Linked DNA regions of Bremerella alba. The protein of the gene in region 2 interacts with the protein of the main gene of each other region in a pairwise test. Links are inferred from orthologs where the notes say so. Each region holds a gene or a part of one and is shown on either strand. Other genes may lie near its edges.

Region 1 (8,807 bases), on a different replicon or contig from region 2:
GGAGCCAAGGCATTCATCGTCAGTTCGCCCACGTTCAATTCACCGACGGTCGAAGTGGCACCAGCCGCTCCGCTCATCTCGCCCCAGTGTTGATATTCAAATGCACCGCGAGCAAAGAAACGGCCCCCCATGCACTTCAGCGGTGTGCTCCACTGGGCACCCACCTGGAACTCGGCGATAAACATGGTGTCGGTCGAGCCCGCATAGCCACCGTTGGTTTGGTTGGCGTCGCCGCCAGGGCTGATCAGTTGGGCATGCGTCAGTGCCCCGGCGTACGAGTCGCCGGACAACACCGAACCACGAGCGTTCCAGAACCATTGCAAGCCACAGAAGCAGTCCGAGCAGCGATAGCCGGAAAGCGAGAACGTCACACCGTCCCCTTCAAACGAAGCAATCCCCGACGCGGTACCGGTGAAGAAATCGTTGCCGCCGCCCAAGCCGCCTGGCCGGGCAATGACGCCGTTGAAGCCAATCGTTTCGTTCATATCCCGTTGAGCATGTCGATAGCCAAACGTTCCGACCATGTTCCAGTCGCCAACGCAGAACTCTTTGACGAGTTCCAGGTCGAGTGCAAACATTTCCAGGTTGGTGCCGGAAGCGAAGCCGAACGTGTCGCCGGATAAGAAGTAAGGATCAGCGTAGTTCGAGCTGGTATTAAGTTCCCAGTAACGAAACTGCACGCCCCACCCGTTGTCGCAGACGTAGCCAGCCCACAACCGTGGTGCCGGCACGAGCCCATCGATACCGTGGGCATCCGTCGAAAAACTATCGGTGGTCGAGGCGACCGTGTTTTCAAAAATCCAACCGGCCTGGTTGCCGCCCATCGGGGCCAGGAAGGTCGCTTCTACCCCCACTCGCCAGCCGGTGCGACAGTAACCGCAAGCGGGACCACACGACTCGGCCACATACGGCTGGGGAGTCGCGGTCAAGTTGTCGAGCTTCTCGAACGACATCGGGGCCAGCTCGGGGTCTTGAGCGAGGTAGATCGGACGGAAAACATTGTCCGTCTGGGCCAACAGGGCAGATGTCGCCGAGACCCAAGCAAACATCACTAAGGGGATGTGACGCAATTTCATTTCTGAATTCCTTTCAGCCACCGCCACAACCGACGAGCTAATCCATGCTCAAGCGGAATGCATTGTTAAACGATTGGGGTTTTCACGCAGACGAACCGTTTCGTCCCGTCTATGCGGTGCTAGCGTTGCGGGTGTGCTAGCGAGCATAACACGTAGAATCGTCCTCTCAGGCATCGTGCTTTCGAGGGGGTAGCGATAAGAAGAATGTTGGTAGCACCGACAACCGCTGCCAACGGACTAACCCCACCGTTCGGTATAGACAGACCAAGCCATAGTGACCGGGGCCCAGGCTCGAGAGTGCTCGGGCGCGCAAAGGATTGCTAGAGTGCGAGCAGAGAAGCGGATCGTATCGCCCCAAAATGCAGCGACTATTGGTTCACCATGTGTGAACCAGGTTCTTGCTGAGATTCGAGCTGCTCGGTTCCTTACGATTACACAGCGACCTTACTTCTTCGACCAATCACGCCGCTGGCGCGAGCTGGGGATGCCCATTTTTTTGCGGTACTTGGTGACCGTACGTCGGGCAACGTTCAGGCCGTCGTCTTTGAGCTTCTTGACCAGGTCGTCGTCCGAGAGCGGCTTGGCTTTGTCTTCGTTGTCGATCACTTCCTGCAGGCGGAGACGAATTTGATCCCAGGTGACCTCTTCGCCTGATTCATTCACCGTGCCACCGGCGAAGAATGCTTTGAGTGCAAAAATACCGCGCGGGGTTTGAATGTATTTGTCGTCGACGGCCCGGCTGACGGTCGTTACGTGCACGCCCACTTGGTCGGCAATCTGTTGCATTTTCAGCGGCGTGATGTGTTCGGGTCCGTTGTCGATGAAGTCCTTCTGGTAATCGACAATTGCCTGGGCGACGCGGCTGAGCGTGTTTTGACGCTGGATGATAGCGTCGATCAACCACTGCGCTGCGTTTAGCTTTCGCTTGATGAACTCTTTCTCTTCACGCGTGGCCGTCGGGCTGGAAAGACGCTCGCGATAGTAGTTACTGATACGAAGCTGAGGAATGTCGCGATCTTCGGCCTGAACGACGTATCGGCCATCTTCGTCGATATCGAGCATCAGGTCGGGAATCACATTCGCCACGTGCGAGTCGTTATAGATCGAACCAGGCTTGGGATCTAAGCGGCGAAGTTCGCTCCAGGCGGCTTGAATGCGTTCGATTGAGAAGCCGGTCGACTTTTGAATTTGGGGAAGACGATTGTCGCGGAGGTCTTCCAGGTGATTCATGATCAACGTGCGAAGTTCGTCGAAGAACATCCGCGACGGATCGATTTGCAACAGCAGACATTCGCGAAGGTCACGGGCCCCGACGCCGGCTGGCTCCAGCGATTGCACGACATGCAATGCTTCCTGGGCGGTGTCCTTCAGTTCCTCGTCGGAATCGGCCGGCAATAAATCTTCCAGGCTTGTCGTCAGATAACCGTTGCTGTCGAGCGCCGAGATGATGCGTTCGGCCCATTCGCGCACCAGGGGCTCAATGGCCAATTCGTACAGTTGATGATCGAGGTGATCTTGCAGCGTTTCTGGGCGCGATTGAACGTTTGCCAAGGCGTCCATCCGACGCTCGGCGTCTTCTTCCATCTGACCGGAAGAACGTTGCGGGCGTTCGTCGAACGTGTCGGGATACTGCTGGTCCATTTCCAACAGACGCTCGAAGTCGTCGACGTTGTCCTTGCCGTCTTCGACGACGAATTCTTCCTCGGTCTCGGTGTTCGATTCGTATTCTTCTTGAGAGGAATCTTCCGATTCGCTTGCTTCCTGCTCTTGAACCTCGAGCATCGGGTTTTCGTTCATTTCCTGCTCGATCTTCTCTTGCAGGGCCAGAACGGGCAGTTGCAGAATCTCCATGGATTGAATCATCCGTGGGGCCAGAACTTGCTTCTGGGCCATTTTCTGCTCAAGACCGAACGACATTCTCATGGGAATGATTCCGTAGCTGTTGGGAAGTGGGGTGCTGAAAGTGAAGACTGCGTCATCAGCTTTCAGCTAAGTAGGATGGCCCAGAGTTTCATCTCTGGGTGGTCGCAGACCACAAGCAGCTAATGCATCAGGCATGAACAAGATAGATCGTTTCTATCTTCAATTACGTCCATACAAGAGCCGCTTGTCGGCGTTGCCGACCCAGAGAAATCTCTGGGCACCCAGCAGTAAACTCTCAATCACCCCAAGTGGGATTAAAGTGATTGCCGGCCAGTCATGGCATCGGCAAGCACTTCCTTGTTGGCGAATTCGAGAACGCTACCAGCGGTAACGCCTCGGGCCAAACGGGTTAATTTAACCGAGAACTCGGCAAGCAGGCTCGAAATATGCAGCGCTGTGCCGTCTCCTTCGGTTGTCGGATTGGTCGCCATGATCACTTCGCGAATGTCTCCTTGAGCAACGCGCGAGACCAGGGCATCAATGGTCAGTTGGTCCGGGCCGATACCTTCCAGCGGAGCGATACGCCCCAGCAGGACATGATACAAACCAGGGAACACGCCAGACTGTTCGAGCGCGATCAAGTCGCGCGGTTGTTCGACAACGCACAGTACCGACGCGTCGCGTTGGGGGTCTTTGCAGATCGTGCACAGGTCCCCTTCCGACAAATTGAAGCATTGGCTGCAGTACCGAACGTTTTCTTTCACGTCGCGGATTGCATCTGCCAGTTGTAGGGCTTCTTCTTTGCCAACGCGAAGAAGATGATAGGCGACGCGCTCGGCACTTTTCCGACCAATGCCTGGCAGATTGGAAAGCTGGTCGATTAATCGAACCACCGATTCAGTCAGCTGCGCCATTCACCTAGCTCCTTCTATTATGTTGTTGTTTGAGTTGCTTTCCGAAAGCAACAAATCTTATTGGCCGAACTGGCTCAGTGCTTGATCTAGGCCTGGTACGTTCAGTCCACTGGTTACCGACTGCATCATCTCTTGATGAAGCTCTTTGCCTTTGGCTTGGGCATCGTTGACGGCCTGAGGAATGAGTTCTTCGATCAGGTCCTTGTCGCCGTCTTCGATCAGTTTCGGATCGATGGTGATGCTGACCAGCTGGCCGTGTCCCGTGCAGATCGCTTCGACCATTCCGGCGCCGGCAGTTCCCTTCACACGCTTGTTGCGAAGTTCTTCCTGGACGGCCTTCATTTCCTGGCCCACTTGTTGAGCCTGCTGCATCATGCCAGCGATATTGCCAAGGTTCTTGAACACGGACATCTCCTTTTCAGTGAAACAGTGCGACACATTCCGGTCCCCTCAGACGCTTCCGAAATAGCGGGTGTCATTTAATCATCGGAAACACCGCAGGGACACGCGCAAAGTTTAGCTCAGCCATAGGCCGAAACTTCCCTTACGTGCGAAAAGCGTGCCAGGTTCTGAAAAAAATCTTTAGGCGTCCGGGTCGCGGACCCCAGTCACTTCGCCGTCGAACAGGTCCATCGCCTTTTGGACGAAGGGTTCCTGTTCGGCCAGTAGTCGAGCTTTTAGACGACCCTCTTGAGCCGATCGCTCGGGGGTCATGTGGGAATCGGCTTTTCGTGCGGCATTGGGATCTTCCAATACCCGAAAATCGATCGCATAAGTGTCTCCGCACATCTCGCGGAAAGCCTTCTCCAGAACTTCCTGGCTTTTAGGCCGTCGCAAAGCTTCGACAGCCGAATTATACGTTGAGAAAAAATCAACGACTAGACGATTTGGCCCAGAAATTGCTACTGCGTGCCCCTTCCGGGCAAAATCCGCGGTAAGCCCCGGCAAATCTTCGACGATATTTCTCCATACCGAGAGGACGTTTTTCTCGGTAATCACCAGTTTGGGGGCTGGGATGGGGTCTGTCGGAGCCGGAGAGTCACTCGGTGCGGGGGCCGGCATCGAGGGTGGAGTGGGTGGCGGTTCAACCGGGCGAATGGGGATCGTATCGGGAGCCGGCGGCCGTTCTACGGGGTGTTCAGCCGTTTTTTTTTGAGGTGCAGCCCCTTGCGCAGCAGTCGGAGCCGACTTCGCGGGGACCCCACCTTCTTTGAGCGTGGCGATCAACGAGCCCAAACTTTCCAGGTCGTCTAGCTGACAGATACGAATGACCGCCGCTTCGGCGAGTACCTGACCGTAGGTGCTGCGGTGCAGTCGAACCAACGTTTCGTCTAAGCACTGCACTGCGGCGAGCAGTTTGGCCACGCCGGCCTGAGTGGCCATGCCCTTTGCCTGATCGACCGCGCCCGGCGAAATCGTTTGCAGCAAATCTGGTGAACCACCAGAACCAAGAACCATGAGGTCGCGGAACAAACGCAGCAGTTGCTCCAGCAGTTGGCCTGGGTCGACGCCTTCGGTAAAGACGGAGTGAACCGTTTGCAACGCATTGGCCGCATCAGACGAAAGAACCTGACCGGCCAGATCGATAATCTGTTGATTGTCGGCGGTACCTAACAAGCGATGAACCGACTCGACAGTGATTTCGGAATCGCCGAACGCCAAAATTTGTTCCAGCAGCGACTGGCTGTCTCGCATCGAGCCGTTTGCACGCCGCGCGATCAACTTGAGCGCTTCGTCGTCGGCGGGGACCTGCTCGGTATCGACAATGTGCCGCAGCCGCCCGACGATGTCTTCTGGCAAGATGCCACCGAAATCGAACCGTTGGCAGCGCGACAGAACGGTGATCGGGATACGTTCCGGGTCGGTCGTGCAGAAGATGAACTTGGCGTGTTCCGGCGGTTCTTCCAAGGTTTTCAGCAGCGCGTTGAACGCTTCCTTGGTGAACATGTGCACTTCGTCGATGATGTAGATCTTGAAGCGTGCGCGGCTGGGGCGAACGTTGATATTGGCCCGCAGTTGGCGAATCTCTTCGATACCGCGATTGGACGCACCGTCGATTTCAAGCACGTCGACGTCTTCGCCAGCGGTCACGCTTTCGCAAATCTCGCACTCGTTGCAGGGCGTGGCCGTAGGGCCTTTAGCGCAGTTGAGTGCCTTGGCGAAGATCCGAGCCGACGAAGTCTTGCCGACCCCGCGAGCCCCGGTGAATAGATAGGCGTGCCCTACCCTGTTTCGCTCGATGGCGTTACCCAGCGCAGTTGCCACACGCTGCTGACCGACCAATTCGCCAAACGATTGCGGGCGATAACGCCTGGCAACCACCAGGTAGTCGGGAGAACTATTTTGCTCAGCCACGATCCCTCTCAACCGGCTAAGGACTTTCTTCGAGTTTCCGAGCCGAAGAACGTCGGTCTCGCCAGATACACCGCCACCCAAACACGGGCCGCGAATGCAGTTTGACGCACAAGACGAGCCAAATCAACCGTAGCCGCAGCCACGAATAAAACGCCGCAAGTCGCACGTGTATCCCGACGGGTGCCCCAGAAATTCATTTCTGGGTGGCCGTAGGCCACAAGCGGCTCATGAGTTCGGATGGAAGCAGGTGAAACGTAATCACTGCTTCCGACTCCACTGACTAGCGGCCAGTCCGCTTTATCGAGGATCCCGGCATAAAAAGCCGGAACCACGCAAAGCATTTCGACCATCGGCAACCCATCGGACTGCTTTGGAGGAACCCCCGCACAAGAGTCGCCAAGATTTGGCTGCTCCAGTTAAGGCCTGACCAGGTTACCAAACTTCCCCTTGCGAGGGTTGCTCGAAAGCAGTCTCAACTCGTTGTTCGTTTTTTCCCCAACTATCTTGGAGTGACCCTCGCACAAGAGTCCTCCAGGTGTGGCTGCTCCAATTAAGGCCTGACCAGGTTGCCGAATTTCCCCTTGCGAGGGTCGCTCTAAGACAGTCAGGGAAAACGAGTTATGCTACCGGGAGAGCGGGCTGTTGTCAAAGGGGGCTTGGGGTATGCCCCTAAATGGTTGCTTGGGATTTGCAAACCAATATTCAGAATAGTGAGATGTCAGCAATTACTGAGATGAAAGAAAATGATCGATTCTTGATATTCTCGCTGATTATCGATGAGTAGTTTCGGCTGCGTGATAAACAGATGGAAGAAGAAAAGGCGGCTGTGAATAAAAGCAACTATTGCACTCGTTCCTGCTGCGTCTAAACAAAGAACTTCGTTAATCGTTCTCCCAACCATTGGCGAAACTCGGGCGTCGTAGGTGGGCAATGTTTGCAGTCGGGTAGAACATCGATTTCAGCGGTCGGCAACAGAGTACGCAAACGCTGCTCGATCAGTTTGCCTGGGAACGAGATATCCTCTTCTCCGACGATCGCGAGAACCGGCATCGGTAGATTCTTTAATTTCTCGTCTGTGGCGATTGGCGGAATTCGTGGATCCATCTTTAGGTCGCGAATCGCGCAGCCGATGAAATTGCCCCAGTCATCGTCCCATGTTGATACTAGAGGGGACAACAGACGACGAAGATTGGCATCGTTGGGACTAAATTGATAGCGGATCATGGGCCAGGCCATTTTCATTAGGCCGGTCAAGTGAGAGCCATTGGCGATGCCCGCTGGTACCAAAAGCGCAAGATGCTTCACCCGTTCCGGCCTTTGGGAAGCCGTGGCTCGTGCGATATATCCTCCCCAACTGACTCCCAATAGATGGGCGGAATCTAAGCATAGGCCATCCATCACATCGGCAGCCCAATCGGCGGACGAATCATCGGTTAAAGGAAGACGCATATCGAGCCCTCGGACTGAGTGTCCTGGCAAGTCGGGTGCGTAGACACGATATTGGGTTAGCAATGGGCCTAGCTCGGCCAGAATAAATGAGGCCCCCGTCCGCATCGCATGCAATACGACCAGCGGTTGTCCATCTTCAGGGCCAGCGACCAGTACGTGATTTTCTCCATGACGCGTTGGTACGAAAACAGAATCCACAGGAGGAACCGTCTTCGCCAAGAATCGCTCGTACCACTGATCAAGGCGGTCGCGACCAGCTTCCGTCTTAAAAAGGCAAGATTTCATCGCTCACTCCAATTCCTTGGTATCCACCAAAGACATGCCACGAACACCGCCGTGATTCTCACGGGCGATCACGATTGTATCCAAGCAACGCAATGATGTGACTCAGAGGTTGTCGTTCCCCTTTCCGGCGATCTTTCAAGCCGATTTGTCGGAAGTGATTGCTCAAATTCGAATATTTGCCCACGCAGGCCGCCGAGCCTTGGCCGCACACCGCTGCTTACCTAACAACCGACAGGCATCGGCCCAGCAGCGATCATCACCTTTCCACGAGGCGCAATAGCGTTCCTCCTTCTATTTTGGCAAAATGTCGCCAAGCGAAGCAGGTGCCCAACTCGGTAGCGCCCAGGCAACCACTTCGCGAGATCAGGCAGACTGTCAGTATCCCAGGAGCAAGCCCCCGTGTTCAGTAGTCCCTTGCGTCGTGCCCTCAAGCGTGGCCTTAAGCCAGGCGGTGATTTGGTAGAAGAGTTGCGCGGCCTCGATGATTATGTGATTAGTTCCAAGAACGATGCCCTGGCTGTCTGCCGTGCCCTGGAAACGTTACCGGGCGATCGATCGCAAAATACCCGACATTTTTCGACGCCGCTGCACGAATTGACCGGGCTGTTTCAAGATGTTGACGGCAAGCAGTGCCCCGCGTTCGACGTGCTGTATGAAGAAGGGCTGCCGGAGCTGATACGGATCTTCGATGAAATCGTGGAGGACGCCTCGGAAGAAGAGATCGACGACCTGCTGTACGTCTTGAAGATTCTGGCCATGTATGGCTCGTTCGAGGGCGCGCAGAAGATTGTTGAGGCCGCCCAGATGGAGATCAACTGCGATGCTTATATGTGGCACGTCATTCTGTCGACCTTTTCCGAAGATC
Region 2 (10,010 bases):
TGGCCGCGACGCTTGAAGCAAGACAACAGCGAGGAGATGGCGCGCTCGATGGAATCGCAATTCTCAGCGGTGGCACCGATGGCGAAGATGGTCCTACGGATGCTGCGGGTGCGTGGATGGATGCCGAAGCGATAGCTGAGATGATGTCCAGCGGTCTAAAGCCTGAAGACTACCTTCTGAAGAACGACGCCTACCATTTCTTCGCGCCACTGCGTCGTTTAGTGATGACCGGACCCACCCATACCAATGTGTGCGATGTTCGTGTTGTGGTCGTCGATCGGGTTCAGCCTCAGCCAGAGAAGTAATTGGCGCAATGAAAAAGCGGCCTTCGTACTGGGAAGACCGCTCTCTTGATTGTAGGGTAATGTCAGCAAACTAACCTTCGCTGACGGTTACCTTTTCCATCTTGTCGCCTTGTTCGAGCGAGTTGACGATATCCTGACCTTCGGTCACTTTGCCAAAGACTGAGTGCTTACCGTCGAGCCATGCGGTTTCCACATGCGTGATGAAGAATTGCGACCCGTTGGTGTTCGGGCCAGCATTGGCCATCGACAGGACGCCAGGACCATCGTGCTTGAGGTCAGGGTGGAATTCATCTTCGAATTTGTAGCCAGGGCCGCCGGTGCCGGTGCCTTGAGGACAACCGGTTTGGACCATGAAGTCTTCGATCACGCGGTGAAACTTCAGGCCATCGTAGAAGCCTTCGCTGGCCAGCTTTTCGAAGTTGCCGACCGTCTTAGGCACCTTGTCTTCGAACAGTTCCAGCTTGATGGTGCCCTTGTTGGTTTCGATGGTGGCAACTTTCATCGGATTTCCCTTTTTCGTTTCGCGGTGAGTTGTGATGATCGTTGTCTATTATAGGTCTATCACGCCCCACCGATAACCGGGGCGAGACGACCGAGGCCAAGCCGTCTTACAAGCTGAATTCCGGCGGATGACCACCTCGGAAACATTCAAGAAATGCAGAACGCCGAATCATTCGATTCGGCGTTCTGTGAGTGATATCGATGGTTGACGGAAGCTTAGTCCCACCACCATTGTCCAGCGGCCAGGTTCTGGAGCGAGATACCCTTCTGGGTTTCTGCCAATTCTCCTTCTTCGTCCTTTTGAACATTGTCTGGCGTTAGGGCTTGCTTGGCGTTGATTTCAACACCACCGCCGATTGGAGTCAGCAGGCGATTGCCCTTCCAGATGGCGTTCACGGCCGTTTCAACGGTCTCGGGAGCGGACATCGTTTCGATTGGGTAAGCGTCTTCCTCAGCGAACACGCCCAAGTCGAAGCCACTCTGGTTGTAGTAGTCTTGTTCTTGGATGTAAGCCGCAGCGATCAGCATGTCGATCAAGTCGCGAAGCTGGCCATAAACGGCCTCTCGCTCTGCAAGTTCACCGTACTTCTTGGTGAATGTGTTGGTGAACATGAAGCTGGCACGATCGACCGCGTTGGTTTGTTGACGACCGCCTTGCATGGTGACCATTTCGCTGGCACCAATCAGTTTCACGCCTTCGCCTTGGAGTTCCATCGCTAGCCCATCGTCGGAAACCTTGACGCAGTCGTAGTTCGGAACGAAATACCAACGCTGCATGGCGTTGGAAGCGATCGAGCCGGGGCGAGCTTTTTCGACATAGCTAGGAATGTTGACCGACGGTTGTTCCAGGCCGATACCGATCAACTTCATACGGTAGTCCGCTTCAACCATCACACGTGCGAAATGTGTGTTGGGCGAGATGCCGCGAACCGAAACGATCTGATTGCCCAGAGCGTTTTTCATCGCCGTGACAATGTTGCGGGTATCGCCTGGGCGAACGCTCGTTTGAGGGATCGAGGCAATCACCTGGCTCAGGTTTTTAAGGCCTTCCTGAGTTGGATCGATCGAGACACCCACGTTGTTCGGACCGTCACTAAACGGACCAAACGCTCGCAAAGCAACAATCAGGTCATCAAGTTGAAGGGTAGCCTTGCCGGTGTAGGTACCAATATTGACGCCGTTGAGGTCCTTAACGTAGCCTTCGGCAGTACCGGCGAGAACGATGTCTTTTGTTTCTGGATAGTAGAAGACGTATTTGATCTCGTTCAATCCAGCCAGGTTCTTCATGTCGTCCGGGATACCGCCTCCCTTGGCGACTGCTTCAGCAACCGCTTTTTCAAGACGATTGAGCGAAACCTTCCGCAGTTTGCTGGGACGATTCAACTCGGGTGGCAGCACCGATGCCGCTTGGCGAATTCGCTGCTTCATGAGCATCCCGGTCGGATCGCTGGCACGACGCATTTTGAGCGTGCCCTGGGCGTCGACATAGATACCCGCCGCGATCGGGTTCTCTTCTTCCGTCGTTTGTGCCATCGCGCTTGAACCACAGCACAATAAAATGGCGACCGAGAGCAATGACAATAGCTTCGTAAGTCGCAAGTCCATAGCAGATCCCTGGATTCAGTAAAGCTCGAGAAGGTGAAGGGTTGGACGAAACGTCCTGGGAGGCCTCAAGTAATTATTGCATACCGTAGGCATACTGTCCCTGATTCCCTTGAACAATGAGGCAAGGGTTATCAGTGATCTTAATTTGAGGGAATAGGAAAGGCAAGCAATTCGCGAAAAGAGGGGCGAATCGTTGGCCATGTGGTCCAATGCTCTCCGAATAACCGGAAGAATCGGTCTAAGTATAGGGCATGCAACTAGTTACAAGTCACTAGGCCGAGTTTCGGACCCCTCCAGAAGAAGGGCGTCGAAGAAGCAGCTCGAAGTTTCCTTCTCCCAGAAGTTCATCGACGCGGGTACGCATTTCCGGTGAAAGGTCGACCCCTTTCTGGCTTTTCAGGGCAACCTGACGACCATCTTGCAGCACCAGCAGAAGCTTAAGTTCGCAATTACCAGGATAACCACGCACGATTTCGACAAGCGTTTGCAGTTTTTCTTCCCCGTGAACTTGTTCGTCCACGCGTACCATCACGCCGCGAGCGTAGCGAGTTTCGACTTCCTCGATCGGTATCAATTCGTTGACGATCAGGTTGGCTTCGTCGTCGCCACCTCGTCGATCGACGCGACCGGAAATGATGTAGACGCCATCTGGTCTCAGGGTTTCGGCAACTTTGGCATAGTCTTCAGGCCACAGGATGCAGCGGATGCCGCCGTCGACGTCTTCTAGGTCGAAGTTGGCGTACTTGGTGTGGGTGCTGCCTGCTCGAGCCTTACGGGTGTGCGCGAGTTTGATCGAACCGACCATACCGCCCATGGTGACTTCAGTCTTGTCTTTGATGGCTGCGATATTCGAGGTGCTATGGCTGCAGCACATCTCGAATTTGCGCTTGTATTCTGCCAGGGGGTGGCTCGACCAATAAAATCCAAGACATTCTTTCTCGTAGACAAGTGTTTCTTTGTCTGGCCAACGATCTACTTCAGGCAGCACGACGGACTTGGCGACGTCTGCGGGGTCTTCGACAGCAGCAAAGAGATTCTTTTGTCCTGCCTTCTTATCGGCGATTGCCGAGGCTCCCGATTGGATGGCTTTGTCTAACGCGGTAACGTATTGCGCCCGGTGTCCCCCGAGACGATCGAATGCCCCGGCCTTGATTAAAGTTTCGATGGCCGCTTTGCTACACTGCGAAGGATCAACACGTTCGCAGAAATCGAAGATGTCCGTGAAAGGACCATCCTTCTCGCGAGCCGCAACGATCGCTTCGGCAGCGCCGCCACCGCAACCTTTGATGGCGCTCAGGGCGAAAACGATGATACCGTCTTTTACCGTGAATTCTTCGTCGGAACGGTTCACGTCGGGCGGAGCAACTTCGATGGTCATCCGCTCGGCGTCCTCCATGTGCTCGACCAGGGCATCCTTCGTCTTGAAGTTACGACCACTGATATCACCGGAAAGCAATGCGGCCATGAATTCGATGGGATAGTGCGCTTTCAGATAGGCCGTTTGATAGGCCACCAGCGCGTAGGCGGTCGAGTGGCTCTTATTGAAGCCATATCCGGCGAACTTGACGATCATATCCCAGAAGTCTTGGGCTTCTTGCTTGGTGAGACCTTTCTCTTGAGCACCTTCCAGGAACTGCTCGCGATTGGCCTGGATGATCGATTCTTTCTTCTTACTGATCGCCTTAATACAGGTGTACGCTTTGGCCAGCGGAATACCACCCAGGCGGTTCAGGATCCGCATCACCTGTTCCTGATAGACCATCACGCCGTTGGTCTCTTCCAGCACGTCCTTAAGCACTTGATGCTTGTAGGTCGCTTCCTTTCGACCGAGCTTCACTTCGATATAGTCGTCGACCATCCCGCCTTCGAGAGGCCCCGGCCGGTACAGAGCATTGGTAGCGATGATATCGAGGAAGCTGTCCGGCTTCATGCGTTTCAAGAGGTCGCGAATACCGCCACTTTCCAGCTGAAAGACACCCTTCGTTTCGCCTCGCCTAAGGAGTTCGAAGGTCGCCTTGTCTTCTAGGGGAAGACGCAGGATATCGATGTCTTCGTCGCGAACCTTCTTGATCAGATCGACCGCGTTGCGCAGGATCGTCAAGTTGCGCAGGCCCAGGAAGTCCATCTTCAACAGGCCGGCTTCCTCGACGTCATTCATCGACCACTGGGTGATGATATCGTCTTTGCCGGAAACACGGCAAAGGGGGACGTACTCGGTCAGTGGTTCGTCCGCGATCACCACCGCGGCCGCGTGCGTACCGACGTTTCGTGCCAGCCCTTCAATCTTCTTTGCCAGATCGAGCAGCTCTTTGATGTCTGGGTTCGCGTTATACGCGGCCTGCATTTCGGCACTTTGCTCAATCGCATCCTTGAGCTTGATCCCCAGTTGATCCGGCACCATACCGGTCACTTCGTTGACCATGTCCAGCGGCAGGCCCATCGCTCGACCGACGTCTTTGATGGCTGCCCGGGCGGCAAGTGTTCCGAACGTTCCGATCTGGGCAACGTTTGCTTCGCCGTACTTGTCCTTAACGTACTTGATCACCATTCCTCGACGTTCTTTGTCGAAGTCGATATCGATATCAGGGGCTTCCAGGCGGTTTTCATCGAGAAACCGCTCGAAAAGCAAGTCGTACTTGATCGGACAAACGTGGCTCATATAGAGGGCATAGCACACGATCGCGCCCACGCCACTACCACGAGCCGTGGCGGGAATGTTCTGCTTGCGGGCCTCGACTACGAAGTCCCACACAATCAGGAAGTAGTTCGGAAATCCGAGCCTGCTGATCACGCCCAGTTCGCGATCTAAACGTGCCATCACGACTTCGCTTAACTCGCCGCCAGGCAACATTTCTTCGTTGCCTTCATAGCGTTCCTTAAGCCCTTGAATGCAAAGCTCGCGCAGATAGTCGTCGGCCGTCTTGCCACCCGGGATTTTGAAGGACGGAAAGTGACGCTTGCCCAAGTCCAAATCGATGTCGACCGTGTCGGCGATTTCTTGGCTACGAGAGCAGGCATCTTCCAGCCCTGGGAAGCTGGCGTACATGTCGTCGGGACTGCGCAGGTAGAACTGGTCGTTCTCCATCTTCATCCGCGACGCATCGGTGCGGAATTTACCGGTATTTACACACAGCAAGATATCCTGAGCTTCAGCATCACTCTGATCGACATAGTGCGTATCGCTGGTAGCGACCAGGGGCAGCCCAACCTTCTTGGCGATATCGACAGCACCTTCCAGCTGCATCTTCTGGATGTCGAGACCATTGTTCATGATCTCGATGAAATAACGATCGCCGAACAACTTGTGGAACCAGCCGGCCGTTTCCTCGGCTTCTTTGAAGACCTCCGCCGTGTTGGTCCCATTCATCACGATCTTCGAGAACTCGCTACTCACGCAACCACTTAGGCAGACGATCCCTTCGTGGAATTTCTCGAGCAGTTCCTTGTCGATTCGCGGCTTAAAGTAGAACCCTTCCAGATAGGCGGCCGATGCCAGCTTCACCAAGTTTTTGAAACCGGTCTTGTTTTGGGCCAGCAGTGTGAGGTGATAGTTCGAACCTCGCATCCCGCCAGATTTTTCCAGGCGGCTACCAGGTGCAATGTAGGCCTCGTACCCGATGATTGGGTTAATTTCGTTGGCCTTGCAGGTGTTGTAGAACTGCAACGCCCCGTGCAAGTTTCCGTGATCAGTCAAAGCCAAAGCGTTCATACCGTGCTCTTTGGCACGAGTCACGAGCTTGGGAATGGGCCCCGCTCCGTCCAAAAGACTGTAGTGCGAATGACAATGCAAATGGACGAACGACTGGCTCATTCGGGCTCCGCTCCATGGACTGGGCTGCGACTGCTAAGAAGCACGCAGCGAGAAGACTCATCAACCCAATGATTCTATCAGGTTGACGAGGATTGAAAACCGAAAGGGGCACGCATTGCTGTAACTCGTAGCTTGGCTACGCTTTGCAGTCTAACGACAGCAAAAGGCGGTGAATTTCAATGTTCACGCCTATTCCGGTTCACCGATACTACGAAGCAGCATGGCCAGTCGCGATTGTAGATCCAGCAGGTTCTGCCACTCGCGCATTTCCAGCACGACGTTTTCTGTTCGTTCGTTGACTTCCACGCTTACTAGCAGATGCCGGATACGGATGTGCACATAGTCCATTAGCTCGGCAAGCTGTGCGGCTTGAGCTGGGCTTAGGCGTTCCGGCAGCTCCGGTGGTTGAAGTGAATAGATGGCTGCCTGGAGATCGTCTTGCTGAGCGTTCCAGTTCAACTCGAACTCGAGCGATGATTCTCCTTCGTGATCGTTTGGGCCGTTGGTGCGGTCGTCGTCGGACTGGTTCCCTTCCTTTTCTTCCTGTTGTTTTCGCAGCGCGGCTAAGCGAACGGCAATTTGCGATTCCGAGCCGTAGATAATTACCGAACGTCCGACTTGGATCATGTCGCCGTGACGGAGGATGCGGAGATGAATATCCTCGCCGTTAACACGGGTACCGTTGGTGCTTTCCAGATCGGTTAAGACGATTTTGTTGTGATCTTCCTGAATTTTCAAATGGAAGCGGCTAACACGATCATCCTTGAGCTGAAGGGTGTTCCCTTCTTCGCGACCGATGGACACAGGGGTCTCGAGCCTCTCATAAACCGCCCCCCGGTCGGCACCGTCGATGATCCGCAACGTGATGTAGGCCATAAACTTGTGGATTTCTGCTCGGGAAGCGATGAGGTGTCTGGGCAGCTGGCTGCCCCTAATATTATGCCCCACAAGAAACAATTTCGCGAGTAGTGCGCAAAACCGCAGTGATTGGGCCGCAAGGTGAACCTTCATTACCTAAGAACTGTCCGATGCGGTAGTTGCGGCCCGATGGCAAAATGTTATCATCACTAAATTGCTGCAAATGCAAGCGGGAGTAGCTCAATGGATAGAGCATCGGTCTTCGGAACCGAGGGTTGGGGGTTCGAGTCCCTTCTCCCGTACTTTAAAAGCCACGCGATTAATCGCGTGGCTTTTTCATGCGCGGAGACCGAATGGTGTTTACACTGGGGCGGGTAAATCGCGGCGACAAAAGATCCATGTCGCACCAGCAAACCCAGCCAATCCGCCCCCACCGAGAGAGGTTAGGTAGGCCAACCCGCCCAATTTCCACTCTTCTTGCGACGTCTGAAATAAGAAACTCCAGGCACCGTCTTTCGTGTTGACCGCATAGCTGACGAGAACTTCTGGTTCGTATAGCGAGAAAATAGTGGTGTAACGAAGCCAGGGCATGTCTTCTAGAGATAGGGACAAAACGCGCAGCATTAGCTGGATAATCAGGAACGCGGCCGCAATGGCAATCGTTCGCCAGCGGTACTGATCCCACGATGACATCAGCGTCGTGAAGCCTCCGAAGAAGATACCCAGGCCGAAAAGATTCAAGGCCGAAGGGAACAAATCACCCTTGTCCACAAAGTCGGCAAGCGGAACGCGTTTGGGTGCATTCGCGTCTCGGGTGAACGGCACTTCGACTTCAATCTTAATCAGCGGGATCTGCATCTTGATCGGCTGATTCTCTCGTTTGACGGTTGTTGTCTCGATGCCACAGGCCAGCCCTGCATAGCCGCTGGCAGCGATCACCATGGTACCCAGCAACGTCATCAAATTTTTGCTCATCAAGTACTGAAAACGGCTGACCGGCTGGGACAGCATCATTTCCATGGTCCCTTTGCCCAGCGGACCACTCACCGTATCGCTTCCCCGAGCAATGCTCCACACGACAATCAGCAGAATGACCATTGGCTCGGTAAACGTAAACGCTACCCGGCCGGGATAGGTCAACGCTTGCTCGAAGTCGACAGCCGAGAAGTTTTCAAACTCTGGCTTCAGGATTTCCAAAATGCCTTGAAAGCGACTCATGTCGATCCGTCCGACGATCCACACGCGAACCCAGCAGAACGCGAATAATGCGACCGAGCACCCAAGCATCAGCAAACGTGACTCACGCCAAACTTGCCGTAACAAGGCCAGATTCATGCCGCGTCCTCGCTTGCCGGGGTGTGGAATCGGTCGTACACCTCGCGAAGTCCCATTCGCGTAACCTTCAATTCCGTGGATGGCAACTGCGTGACCCAGGCCATCACGTCGCGAAGTTCGCCCTCGGTTTCCAGGCGAACGGCATGTCCTTGCTGTCGGGCAGAGAGAACGCGTTCGCGAATATTCTCCGGTACTTGTGGCAGCGGCTGCATTAATTGAAATTCGACCGAATGCCTTCTGGCCAAGTCTTGCAAGCATTGATCGTGAACGATCTTTCCCTGCCGCATGATGATCGCTCGATCGCAGATGTCTTCGATCTCTGAGAGCACGTGTGAGCAAATAGCGACGGTTCGGCCCGACTTGTGAGCCTGTCCGATCATGCGGATTACTTCGCCACGGACATTGGGATCGAGACTGGTCGTTGGTTCATCCATGATTAGTACCGGTGCGTCCGTGGCTAAGGCAATCGAGAGTCCCAGTTTTTGCCGCATCCCGGTACTCATGTAGCCGACACGACGCGATGTATCCAAGTCTAATCGCTTAGCCGTAGCATACGATCGCTCTCGGCTGCCGCGTGGATGGATGTCGGCGAAGAAATCGAGGACGTGCTTTCCTTTCATTTCGCCGAACAACCGGACATCGCCAGGTAAGTAGGAAACCAAGCTATGGACCGCCTTTTTAGATTGCTGGCAATCCTTTCCACCAATTTCTGCACGGCCATGAGTCGGACGAAGAAAACCCATCAATATTCGGAAGAGGGTCGATTTACCTGCTCCATTGGGGCCCAATACGCCGCAGCATTCCCCTTGGGCGATCTCGATGTTGGCATGATCGAGAGCCAGAAAGCTGCCGTATTGTTTTGTTAAATCGTGTGTCTTCAGCATGGGCTCAAGCGGGGCTACTTACTTAGTACCGCAGGAAACCGAAAAAGGTTTTCGGTAATTAACCGCGCCGATTTTGGCAGACTGCCAGCACCGAAGATAGTGGAGCAGCTGGGCCCCCTTCCTCTGAGCGGGAAGAGGGTGGGCCTCGCCCGTTAACGATTGAACAGAAACGCTGGGCTATTGATCAAAGCCCAAGCCAGATCTTGCAGCCCAGAAAGTCGTCGATTTTCGTCGAGCGACTTGGCCTGAATTAGCTTGGTTTCGAGGTCCTTGAGTAAAGCATCGTCAGAGAGATACATGGAGACCAGCTTCTGAGTTTCTTCCTCGCTCCGCTGGTCGACCGGCTTGGCAAGAATCTGGCGGATGTCGGCCGGCAGGTTGTTTTCTAGTCGTACAGGCCGCTCGCTGGCTGTGGCCGATAGGCGAAAACGCCCTAAGAGATGGGTGCTGTCCTGGTACTGCTGGTTCATCGTCACGACCAATTGAGAACCTTCTGGGATCGTTACCTCTGCGTCGACTTCAAACAACGCCGTATGCTTTTCACCGGAACGTGGACTGACCGCCCAGCCGCTTCCCAAGTTGCCGTCGACTGCCCCACGAACGTCCCACCCGGTCTGCGAAAAAGTTGCTTCGGCGCGATGGAACGCGACTACAGGACCTTCGCTCCCATCGGCAAGCCGCAGTTGAGCTTTTAGTTCATTTAAGACGAAA

Evidence for each region.
Region 1: the proteins of dnaE (region 2) and dnaX interact in binary tests that used the Escherichia coli proteins (3 or more experiments, as listed by UniProt). The link is inferred for Bremerella alba from one-to-one orthologs.

Annotation. Positions count from the first base shown.
Region 1 is NZ_JABRWO010000011.1:185,688-194,494, forward strand. What follows is about bases 3,823-6,743. They hold dnaX (DNA polymerase III subunit gamma/tau), read right to left. Parts: upstream 6,209-6,743; coding sequence 4,436-6,208; downstream 3,823-4,435. Other genes in these bases: recR (recombination mediator RecR), read right to left, coding at 3,823-3,853; HOV93_RS19250 (YbaB/EbfC family nucleoid-associated protein), read right to left, coding at 3,911-4,258. In the rest of the region: HOV93_RS19235 (hypothetical protein), read right to left, coding at 1-1,076; rpoN (RNA polymerase factor sigma-54), read right to left, coding at 1,521-2,999; more of recR, read right to left, coding at 3,254-3,822; HOV93_RS19265 (alpha/beta fold hydrolase), read right to left, coding at 7,073-7,942; HOV93_RS19270 (HEAT repeat domain-containing protein), read left to right, coding at 8,342-8,807. UniProt on the Escherichia coli protein: Part of the beta sliding clamp loading complex, which hydrolyzes ATP to load the beta clamp onto primed DNA to form the DNA replication pre-initiation complex.
Region 2 is NZ_JABRWO010000004.1:345,286-355,295, reverse strand. The notes cover bases 2,483-6,606. They hold dnaE (DNA polymerase III subunit alpha), read right to left. Parts: upstream 6,223-6,606; coding sequence 2,683-6,222; downstream 2,483-2,682. Other genes in these bases: HOV93_RS09165 (FHA domain-containing protein), read right to left, coding at 6,412-6,606. Also shown: HOV93_RS09185 (glycerate kinase type-2 family protein), read left to right, coding at 1-305; HOV93_RS09180 (peptidylprolyl isomerase), read right to left, coding at 376-807; HOV93_RS09175 (DUF1598 domain-containing protein), read right to left, coding at 1,023-2,411; more of HOV93_RS09165, read right to left, coding at 6,607-7,098; HOV93_RS09155 (ABC transporter permease subunit), read right to left, coding at 7,441-8,415; HOV93_RS09150 (ABC transporter ATP-binding protein), read right to left, coding at 8,412-9,299; HOV93_RS09145 (DUF1549 and DUF1553 domain-containing protein), read right to left, coding at 9,452-10,010. UniProt on the Escherichia coli protein: DNA polymerase III is a complex, multichain enzyme responsible for most of the replicative synthesis in bacteria. This DNA polymerase also exhibits 3' to 5' exonuclease activity. The alpha chain is the DNA polymerase catalytic subunit.